Linked DNA regions of Pleomorphomonas sp. T1.2MG-36. The protein of the gene in region 1 interacts with the protein of each later gene in a pairwise test. Links are inferred from orthologs where the notes say so. Each region holds a gene or a part of one and is shown in the gene's direction. Other genes may lie near its edges.

Region 1 (3,723 bases):
ACCCTGTCGCGAGCGGAGGCCCTGGCGGGGCGCTATCCCGGCCGAGCCTCTGCCGACGTCCTTTCGGAAGCGAATCGATATGCGGTAACGGCCGGCTTTCTCGTCAACACGACGTCGTTGGGCATGAAAGGCGATGGTGCCATCGATCTCGATCTGAGCGTCGTGCCGGCCGATGCCGTGGTGACGGACATCGTTTATGTACCTCTTGAGACGCCATTCCTCGCCTCGGCCGCGTCGCGTGGCCTCCGCACCGTCGACGGTCTTGGCATGCTCCTCCACCAGGCGGTCCCGGGCTTCACGCGCTGGTTCGGACAACGCCCGTCGGTGACCGCGGAGCTTCGGGCACTGATCGAGGCCGATCTTTGATCATCATCGGTCTCACCGGCTCGATCGGCATGGGCAAGACCACCACCGCCGATCTGTTCCGGCAAGCGGGTCTGCCGGTGTTCGATGCCGATGCGACGGTGCATGCCCTCTACGAAGGTCCGCTCGCCGCCGATATCGAGGCGGCATTCCCTGGAACGACCAGGGCGGGTCGCGTCGACCGCGCTCGGCTCGCCGAACGGCTTTCCGGCGATGCCGACGCCTTCCGCCGATTGGAAGCCATCGTTCATCCGGCGGTGCATCGTGCCGAAGCCGATTTCCTCGCACGGTCTCGGGCCACTGGCGCCCGAGCAGTCATCCTCGACATTCCGCTTCTTTTCGAAACCGGCCGGCAGGGGGATGTCGACAAGACGGTGGTGGTATCGGCCCCGGCCGAGGTGCAGCGCGCCCGCGTGCTGTCTCGCCCCGGCATGACGCAGGAAAAGTTCGAGGTCCTCCTCGCGCGGCAGATGCCGGATGCCGAGAAAAGGGCGCGAGCCGATTTCGTCATCCCCTCTGGAGACGGTATCGCCGCGGCGAAGGCTTCCGTCGAGGCTTTTCTCCGTCAACTGCTTTCTTGAGGATTTGGCGGGGGACAAGCGGGGCGGATTTCCTTGAAATCGTGCTCGTCGGCAGGCAGGATTCGCCCATGCGTGAAATCGTCTTCGATACCGAAACCACTGGCCTCGATCCCAAGACCGGCGACCGCCTTGTCGAAATCGGCTGCGTCGAAGTTGTCAACCGTTTCCCGACCGGGCGGAACTTCCATGTCTACATCAATCCAGGGCGGTCGGTGCCCAAGGAAGCATTTGATGTGCATGGGCTGTCCGACGAGTTTCTGGCCGACAAGCCGCGTTTTGACGAGATCGCCGATGGATTTGTCGCCTTTGTCGGTGAAGCGCATTTGGTTGCCCACAATGCCAGCTTCGACATGGGCTTCATCAATTTCGAGCTGAAGGCGTCGGGACGGCCAGTTTTCGGCAACGAGCGGGTGGTCGATACGCTGATGATGGCGCGGCGGAAGCATCCCGGTGCGCCCGCAAGCCTTGATGCACTCTGCAATCGCTACGGCATCGATCGCTCAAGGCGCATCAAGCACGGCGCTCTGCTCGATGCGGAGCTCCTGGCCGAGGTCTATCTCGAGCTGACCGGTGGCCGGCAGGCTGGCCTCGACCTGACGGTGTCCGTCCAGGATGCTTCTACCGGCGATACCGGGGGTCGCGTTGCGCTACGCCCGCGCCCCGCGCCGTTGCCCTCGCGTTTGTCCGCTTCCGAAGCGGAGGCTCATGCAGCTTTTATTGCCGCCATTGGCGAAAAGGCGCTTTGGAACACCTATCTCGACAATGGCGAGCAGGCAGAAACGGCCTGAGCGAGACTTGGCTCAGCGGTTTCCCGGGTTCGTCCGGTCAGGCTGTCCTTAGCCGGCGAATTATGTCATAGAGCGCTCCTGCGCTCGTTCCAGCCGCCAGATTGGTCGGGAGGCGCTTGATGATTAAGTCTCCGAAAGGATCGGTTGTGGCCAAGGCGACGCCCGAGAAATTCCGGCAGGTCGCCGCCCTGCCCTATCGTTTGACGGCCGAAGGCTACGAGGTGGTGATGATCACCACCCGCGACAGTGGTCGCTGGATATTGCCCAAGGGTTGGCCGATCAAAGGCTTGAAGCCTCACGAGAGCGCCGAAACCGAGGCGATGGAGGAGGCAGGTCTGATCGGCAGCGCCGTGCCGAAGGCCATTGGCCGCTTCACCTACGTGAAGCAGTTTCCCAAGCGCCAGGAGAAGGTACTGGTCGACGTCTTTCCGCTGGCCATCGAGCGGCAGCTCGAGAACTGGCAGGAAAAAGATCAGCGCGAGGTCCGGTTCTTCAACCCGGTAGACGCCGCGGCACTGGTATCCGACGCTGGCGTCGGCGATATCATCCTCGCCTTCTTTGTCGATCTCGCCAAGAAGAAGGCGGCCGGCACCCTGAAGGCACCGACCGCCGAAAAAGCATCTCCGTTGCCGGGCGAACCGGACGTGGATCAGGCAAGCCCTTCGAACAAGGCCGTCGACAGATAACGCTCGGCAAAGGACGGCACGATCACAACGATGGTCTTGCCGGCATTCTCGGGCCGTTGACCGAGCTTGATCGCCGCCGCCAGCGCCGCTCCGGAAGAAATGCCGACCGGCACGCCTTCAAGCTTCGCCGCCTGGCGAGCGGTGGCAAGTGCCTCTTCCGAGGGAACCGGTAGGATTTCGTCGTAGACCTTGGTGTCGAGAACCGACGGAACGAAACCGGCGCCGATGCCCTGAATCTTGTGCGGACCGGGGGCGCCACCCGAAAGAACAGGGCTCTCGTTCGGCTCGACGGCCACCACCTTCACCTCGGGCTTACGCTCTTTCAATACGCGGCCGACGCCGGTAATGGTTCCACCAGTACCAATGCCCGCGACGAAAATGTCGACCTTGCCTTCGGTATCGTTCCAGATCTCCTCGGCCGTGCTCACGCGGTGCACTTCCGGGTTGGCCGGATTCTCGAACTGCTGCGGAATGATGGAACCGGGAATGCTGGCGGCCAGCTCGCCGGCTTTGGCGATGGCGCCCTTCATGCCCTTGGCCGCTTCGGTCAGCTCCAGTTCGGCGCCAAGCAGCTTCAGCATCTTGCGGCGTTCAACCGACATCGATTCCGGCATGACCAGAATCAGCCGGTAGCCCTTGGCGGCCGCGACGAAGGCGAGCGCGATACCTGTGTTGCCCGAGGTCGGCTCGATCAGGGTGGACTCGCCGGGCTTGATCTTGCCCTGTGCCTCCAGCGCCTCGATCATCGCAACGCCAATGCGATCCTTGACCGAGGCGATGGGGTTGAAGAACTCCAGCTTGCCGAGAATGGTCGCCTTGACGCCATTCTCCTTGGCGAGCTTGTCGAAGCGAACAAGCGGTGTGTCGCCGATGGTGTCGGTGATGGACGCGTAGATCTTGCCGCGACCGCGGCGGGAAAGATCGCTCATGGGAAAATCCTCGTTGTGCTGGCCTTCTGAAATTACGCCCATTCTATCGGCGGTCGCAAAACGTCACCAGTCAACCGAGGTCGCATCAGGCAATCGGATTGGAAAATGATCCCATAGAAGAGCCATACTTGAGAACGGATTGCCCCATCCTCAAGATCGACCTGTCGATCCGAACCCACCCGCTCCGCGAATGGTCGCGTCGAGTGCCTCGGTTTCGACGAGGTGGGCACGACAGACCGGCGCGATGACCATCTGGGCAATGCGCTCGCCGCGTCCGATGGTGAATGGCGTATCGGAAAGGTTGACCAGGATGACCTTTATCTCGCCGCGATAGTCGGCATCGATCGTGCCGGGCGAGTTGAGGACGGTCACACCA
Region 2 (6,912 bases), on another replicon or contig:
GAAGCGGGGCGGCAGGCGGGCGTAGCTGTTGTCGAAAGCGATTGCGAGCGGCAAGAACGGCTCCTCGAATCCGGACCGGTGGAACGGTCTTGGCAACGTGGGGCGGTTACCGGACACTTGGCCGGCTCATAGGCATTCTACGTAGAGTTCTAGATCATCCACTGCAAGGGCCAGCCCGGATATGCACGGATGGCACGCTGGGAGGCTCGGTGTTCGAATAAACTATTACAAGTCAAGATATTACGTAAAATTCTGAAACTAAAACTTCAAATTCCAAGCTCGGGCGTTTTTGACAAATTTGTTGAAGAATTCTTTGTATTTCATTGAAAAATATAACAAATAGCAGTTTGATCTAACCGCGGGAGGATGCCGCCGGGTTGTTGGTTGAAAACTCCAATTGGATTGCCCCAAACAATCGTCGCAGCCGAGTCCCTCGACAAATGCTCCTACCGATTCTGTGTCTCCGTCTCGATCGTTCGGCAGGGCCTCAAGAAGCCTTTCGACGAGAATCGCCGTTAGCTGACCACAGTCGCCGCGAATCCTCGGGGTCGTCCAATCAAAGGCGTCGATCTGCCGGAGGAGCCGGTTGCGCGTCGCCGCTATCTTAGGACACCTATGGCTGTGTTGAATCCGCAACAGGGCGGTCAATCTCGCGAAAACAGAAATCGTTAGGCATAAATTGCCCCTATTCAGCCATAAACGAACCTGACTTTATCGCTGTAAAACAAGCGTGGGAAAGCTTGGCGGTGGTCGTTGCCAAGCGCCTTCATCCCACGAAGGTTCGTGGGATGGGCGCGATGCTTCGGCATCGCCGACCGGAAAGCGGGCGGGGCGGAACGCCGAGAGTGAACATGTCGGGTGTCTGTGTCAGAAACGTCTGCAAGGTTTCCGTCGCCCTGTCTCTGGGCGTGATGTTCGGCTCGCAGGCCTTGGCCTTCGATCCGCAGTCCGCCGCTAGGCAGGATGCGTGTTGCGACGCCGCAACCATGTCCACGCTCCGCGAGGCCACCCGTGCCTACTACTCGGGTGACAAACGCGAGGCGGTTACGGGGCTGCTAGCCGCCGCCCAGAGTGGCCATCCGGCCGCGCAATGGAAACTCGGCCGCATGTACGCCAAGGGTGACGGTGTCGCCGAAGACGACATGAAGGCCTTCGAGTTCTTCAGCCAGCTGATTTCCGCTCATGGCGAAGATTCGCCTTCCTCCCCGGATGCCCCCTTCGTCTCAAGCGCCTTTGTCGAGGTCGGCTCCTATTATCTGACGGGCATAGCCGACACGGCCATCGTGCCGAACGTCAATCGCGCTCGTGAGATCTTCACCTACGCTGCTTCCTATTTCGGCGATGCGCTCGCCCAGCTCAAGCTCGGCACGATGTATCTCGACGGCGTCGGCGTCGACCGTGATCCGCGCCAGGCCGCCCGGTGGTTCCTGCTTGCCGCACGCAAAGGACAGGTGGACGCTCAGGCCAAGCTCGGCGAAATGCTGGTCAGGGGCGACCAGATCGAACCCAATCCGGTGCATGGCCTGATGTGGCTGACCATCGCCTTGAAGCGCGCCGAACTCATGCACCATGACGATGCAGCAATCCGGGCCTCCCATGAGGAAGCCTTCTCGCTGGCCAGCGAGGATGAACGCCGCAAAGCCATCGGGCTGGCCGATCAGTGGCTGATGGATAACGATGCGGCCTTTGCCCAGGCCTATGCGGCGCCGTCGGAGCGTCCCATCGAGGCTTCGGCGACGCGCTGAATGCGGTTCGCTCCCCAATGTGGCGATATCGACCGCATCACAAGTGACGATCCCATAGTTTCGAGCCGATCGGCCGCTTATCTCGCGCGGTGCGCCGGTCGACAGGCCTGCGTCAGAGCCTGAGTTCTACGACGACCGGCACGTGGTCGGACGGCTTGTCCCAATCGCGAACGTCGTCTTCGATCTCCACGCCGGCGATCCGGTCGGCCGCTTGGGGAGAGGCGAGGACATGGTCGATCCTTATGCCCCAGTTCCTTTGGCGGGCACCTGCCTGATAATCCCAGAACGTGTAGCGGCCGTCCCTGTCGTCGACCGCCCGTAGGGCATCGGTCCAGCCTAGGTTGGTGATCGACCTGAAGGCGGCGCGACTCTGCGGCAGGAACAGCGCATCGCCGGCCCAGACCGCCGGGTCGTGGCAGTCTCTCGGCTCGGGAATGATGTTGTAGTCTCCGCAGAGCAGGGTGAGTTCCTCGAGTGAGAGCAGTTCGGCCGAGTGACGGCGGAGGCGCTCCATCCAGGCAAGCTTGTAGACATACTTGTCGGTATCGGGGGGATTGCCGTTGGGCAGATAGATCGAGGCGACGCGCAGGCTGCCGGTTGGGACGGATACGACCGCCTCGATGTAGCGCGACTGAACGTCGCTGTCGTCACCCGGCAAACCGCGCCGAACCTCATCGAGCGGCAGGAGCGACAGAAGGGCCACGCCGTTGAACCCTTTTTGGCCGTGCAAGGCCACGTTGTAGCCGAGTCGCTCGAATGCCTCCGCCGGGAACGCCTCGTCGATGCACTTGATCTCCTGGAAGCAGACGATGTCGGGTCGGCTTCTCTCCAGCCAGGCCGATGCCGTTTCGATCCGTGCCCGGACCCCGTTGATGTTCCATGTGGCAACGCGCATGCAAACCCCTCCGGCCGCCGTTTTGGCGCCGCCGACTCCGCCGCTGCGCCCTTGGAAATCCTTCTCATACGCCCGTGAACGTTACAAGAACTATTGTATTTTGATCTAGGTTAAGGGCATGCTTGACGAACGAACAAAGATAGAACATTATGGGTTCTAACGCGGAACATGGAGGTGGGGATGACTGTGATAAGTGCCAGGGTTTCCATTGGCGAAATCGAGTGCGTGGTCGGTGTCCGCTACAACCATGTGTCGCACGAAAGGAACAAACAGGGATCATTTCCGCGAGCCGGTTGGGTTTTGCCCGGTTTTTCCGATGAGGAGACGCCGACAGTGCGCGATTTCACTCTGTCGCCGCGCGAGCGTCTCGCTTCGGCGATCACCTCGGCGGCAATCGTTCGCGACGTCGCTGCCCTCGGAGCTCTGGTGCTGTTCGGCACCATGCTCGTGCTGGTGCTGAGTTCGGCCGATATGCTGGTCTGAGCTATCGACGGGGTAGGGGGTTTTCCACAAGCGGGCCGCTTTCGGCAGGAAAACGCTCCGATCGTCAGGCCGGATGGGATAGCTTGTCGGCGTCGATCCGTCCGTCTCGAGGATCGGCCTCCAACCGGAACATGCGATGATTGGCGACGTCGGCTTCATTCACCTGCGCGTTCATAGCGCCTATTCGCTGCTCGAGGGCGCGCTGCCGCTGGTCAAGGCGCTGAAGCTGGCCGTGGCCGACAATCAGCCAGCGCTTGCCATTACCGACACCGGCAATCTGTTTTGCGCCCTGGAGTTTTCCGAAAAGGCCATCGAGAAGGGATTGCAACCGATCATCGGCTGCCAGATGTCGGTTGATTTCGGCGATGACAGCCCTGATCGTCGGCGTCCCGGCGGGCTGCCGCCGGCCTTGCCATCCATCGTGCTCATAGCGGCGACATCGGAAGGCTTTGCCAACCTGACGGTACTGATGTCCCGTTCCTTTCTGGAATCGGAGCCGGGCGCTCCGGCCAGTCTGCCGATCGGCCGGTTCGAGGGGCTGACAGGCGGCATCATCGCGCTGACGGGCGGCCCCAGCGGTCCGGTGGACAAGGCCATCTCCGCCGGCCTGATGCCCCAGGCAGAAAGTCGCCTCGCTTTGCTCGAAGAGCTGTTCGGCGACCGTCTCTATGTCGAGTTGCAGCGGCACGGCACCCCCGAAGAGGTGATGGTCGAGCCGCATCTCGTCGAACTCGCCTACGCGCGTGGTCTGCCTCTCGTCGCCACCAACGAGTGCTATTTCCCGACCCGCTCCGACTATGAGGCCCACGACGCTCTGATTGCCATTTCGGAAGGACGGATGGTCGCCGAGGACGACCGGCGACGTTTGACCGAAGAGCACTATTTCAAGTCTCGCGCCGAAATGCAGACGTTGTTTGCCGACCTGCCGGAAGCGCTTGAGAATACGATTGAGATCGCCCGTCGTTGCACGGTCCGGGCGCCGAAGCGCAAACCACTGCTGCCTCGTTTCGCCGGCGCCGACGTCGATGATGTTGCCGCGGCGGAAGCGGCAGAAGCTGCCGAACTTGCGAGCCAGGCCTTGGAAGGGCTTGCCCGACGCATCGAGAGCCACGGCCTCGCTCCTGGACTGACGCTTGAAGATTACCACAAGCGCTTGGAGTTCGAGCTCGGCATCATCACCCGGATGAAGTTCCCCGGCTACTTCCTGATCGTGGCCGACTTCATCAAATGGGCCAAGGCGCACGGCATTCCCGTCGGCCCCGGCCGAGGTTCGGGCGCCGGTTCGCTGGTCGCCTTCTCGCTCACCATCACCGACCTCGACCCCCTTCGGTTCGCCCTGCTTTTCGAGCGCTTCCTCAATCCCGAACGCGTGTCGATGCCTGACTTCGACATCGACTTCTGCCAGGACCGTCGCGAAGAGGTGATCCGCTACGTCCAGGGGAAGTACGGCCGTGCCCAGGTGGCCCAGATCATCACCTTCGGTTCGTTGCAGGCGCGCGCCGTGCTGCGCGACGTCGGTCGTGTTCTGCAGATGTCCTACGGCCAGGTCGACAAGCTCTGCAAGCTGGTGCCGCAGAATCCGGCCCATCCGGTGACCCTGGTCCAGGCGCTGGAGGACGAGCCGAGGCTCAAGGAGGCGCGCGAAGACCCGGTTGTCGACCGCCTGATCGACATTTCGATCAAGCTTGAGGGGCTTTACCGGCATGCGTCGACGCATGCCGCCGGCATCGTCATCGGAGACCGGCCACTCGACCAGTTGGTGCCGCTCTACCGAGACCCGCGCTCCGACATGCCGGTTACCCAGTACAACATGAAGTGGGTGGAGAGCACCGGTCTCATCAAGTTCGACTTCCTCGGCCTCAAGACCTTGACGGTGCTGAGGCGTGCCGTCGATCTCATCGAGCGAAAGGGCGTGAAGATCGACCTGTCGGCGCTACCGCTCGACGACCCGAAGACCTACGAGTTGCTGACCCATGGCGAGACGGTCGGCGTGTTCCAGCTGGAAAGCATGGGCATGCGCAAGGCCATTTCCGACATCAAGCCGGACCGCTTCGAGGACATCATCGCCCTCGTCGCGCTGTACCGGCCCGGTCCGATGGCCAATATTCCTGTTTACGGCGCCCGCAAGTTCGGTCTTGAGAAGCCCGACTACCTGCATGACTCCATCGAACCGGTGCTGAAGGAAACCTACGGCATCATCGTCTACCAGGAACAGGTGATGCAGATCGCCCAGATCCTTTCGGGCTACTCGCTCGGCGAAGCCGACTTGTTGCGCCGAGCCATGGGCAAGAAGATCAAGGCAGAAATGGACAAGCAACGGGTCCGTTTCGTCGACGGTGCCGTTGAGCGCGGTGTCGGCAAGGCGCTCGCCGACACCATCTTCGACCTCTTGGCCAAGTTCGCCGACTATGGGTTCAACAAGAGCCATGCCGCCGCTTATGCGCTGGTCGCCTATCAGACGGCCTATCTCAAGGCCAATCACCCCGTGGAGTTCATGGCGGCGTCGATGACGCTCGAGCTCACCAATACCGACAAGCTCAACGACTTCCGACGCGAGGCGATCCGCCTCGGGATCACCGTCGAGCCGCCGTCGGTCAACCGCTCCGACGTGGTGTTCGAGGTGGACGGCAAGCACATCCTCTATGCGCTTGCTGCCGTGAAGGGCGTCGGCCAGGCGGCTGTCGAGCATATCGTCGAGCAGCGGGGTGACAAGCTGTTCCGGTCGATCTCCGATTTTGCCAGTCGCATCAATCCCAAGGCGATGAACAAGCGCATTCTGGAGGCGCTCACCTCGGCCGGAGCGTTCGATTGCCTGGAGCCGAACAGGAATCGGCTTTTCCAAGGGCTCGACGCGGTGATGGCCGCCGCGGCCCATCGGCTGGAGCAGCAACAAAGCGGGCAGAACGAGCTGTTTGGCGGCGGAGGCGAGCCGGAGCCGGTCCGCCTGCCGTCGGTTCCCAACTGGCTGCCTGAAGAGAAGCTGCAGCGCGAGCACACGGCTATCGGCTTCTATCTGTCCGCCCACCCTCTCGACGCCTACGAAGCGCTGCTCGGCCGCCTGAGGGTGCAGACCTGGGCGCAGTTCTCGGCGTCGGTGAAGCGGGGAGCCTCGGCCGGACGGCTCGCCGGCACCATCGTTGCCAAGCAGGAGCGCAAGACGCGCACCGGCAACAAGATGGGAATCATCGGCGTTTCCGATCCCACCGGCCAGTATGAGGCGGTGATTTTCTCGGAAGGGCTTGCCCATTTCCGTAGCCTGCTGGAGGCGGGTCAGTCGGTGATCCTGCTGGTCAATGCCGAGGACAAGCCCGAGGGCATCTCCGTGCGGATCGATTCTGTGGAACCGCTCGATCAGGCAGCCGGCAAGCTGCAGAACGCGCTTCGCATTTTCCTTCGAGGCGCGGAACCGCTGCCGGCTCTTCGCGACGTGCTGAAGCCGGGCGGGGAGGGCGACGTGTCGCTGATCGTGCTCGGCGACGGCGGGCGGGGGGAGGTGGAGGTGAAGCTGCCCGGCGGCTACCGCGTGTCTCCCCAGCTCGCAGGCGCTCTTCGGGCGGTCGATGGCGTCGTGGATGTCGAATTGGCCTAAGTTGCCAAGTCGTCTGAAACACCGGACCCAGGCGGGATCCGACAGGAGACCGGATTTGTCGTCTGCGTCCGGCAGGACGCACGACGACTTAGCGGCTGTCGATATCCCGGCGCACGGCGGCGAAAACGGCTCGAAACATCTCCGGCGTCAGCACGCCCGTATTCGTGTTGTAGCGAGAGCAATGATAGCTGTCGTAGAGC

Evidence for each region. Proteins that work in one complex are often made in the same cells at the same time.
Region 2: the proteins of dnaQ (region 1) and dnaE interact in binary tests that used the Escherichia coli proteins (3 or more experiments, as listed by UniProt). The link is inferred for Pleomorphomonas sp. T1.2MG-36 from one-to-one orthologs.

What each region holds. Positions count from the first base shown.
Region 1 is NZ_CATNLY010000045.1:92,769-96,491, forward strand. Bases 1-2,872 are described here. They hold dnaQ (DNA polymerase III subunit epsilon), read left to right. Parts: upstream 1-1,012; coding sequence 1,013-1,732; downstream 1,733-2,872. Other genes in these bases: QQZ18_RS18045 (shikimate dehydrogenase), read left to right, coding at 1-366; coaE (dephospho-CoA kinase), read left to right, coding at 363-944; QQZ18_RS18060 (NUDIX hydrolase), read left to right, coding at 1,852-2,418; cysK (cysteine synthase A), read right to left, coding at 2,382-2,872. Also shown: more of cysK, read right to left, coding at 2,873-3,347; dut (dUTP diphosphatase), read right to left, coding at 3,498-3,723. UniProt on the Escherichia coli protein: DNA polymerase III is a complex, multichain enzyme responsible for most of the replicative synthesis in bacteria. The epsilon subunit contain the editing function and is a proofreading 3'-5' exonuclease.
Region 2 is NZ_CATNLY010000001.1:132,458-139,369, forward strand. What follows is about bases 2,886-6,912. They hold dnaE (DNA polymerase III subunit alpha), read left to right. Parts: upstream 2,886-3,259; coding sequence 3,260-6,712; downstream 6,713-6,912. Other genes in these bases: QQZ18_RS00655 (hypothetical protein), read left to right, coding at 2,974-3,123; QQZ18_RS00665 (uracil-DNA glycosylase), read right to left, coding at 6,801-6,912. In the rest of the region: QQZ18_RS00640 (protein adenylyltransferase SelO), read right to left, coding at 1-54; QQZ18_RS00645 (tetratricopeptide repeat protein), read left to right, coding at 852-1,745; xth (exodeoxyribonuclease III), read right to left, coding at 1,858-2,640. UniProt on the Escherichia coli protein: DNA polymerase III is a complex, multichain enzyme responsible for most of the replicative synthesis in bacteria. This DNA polymerase also exhibits 3' to 5' exonuclease activity. The alpha chain is the DNA polymerase catalytic subunit.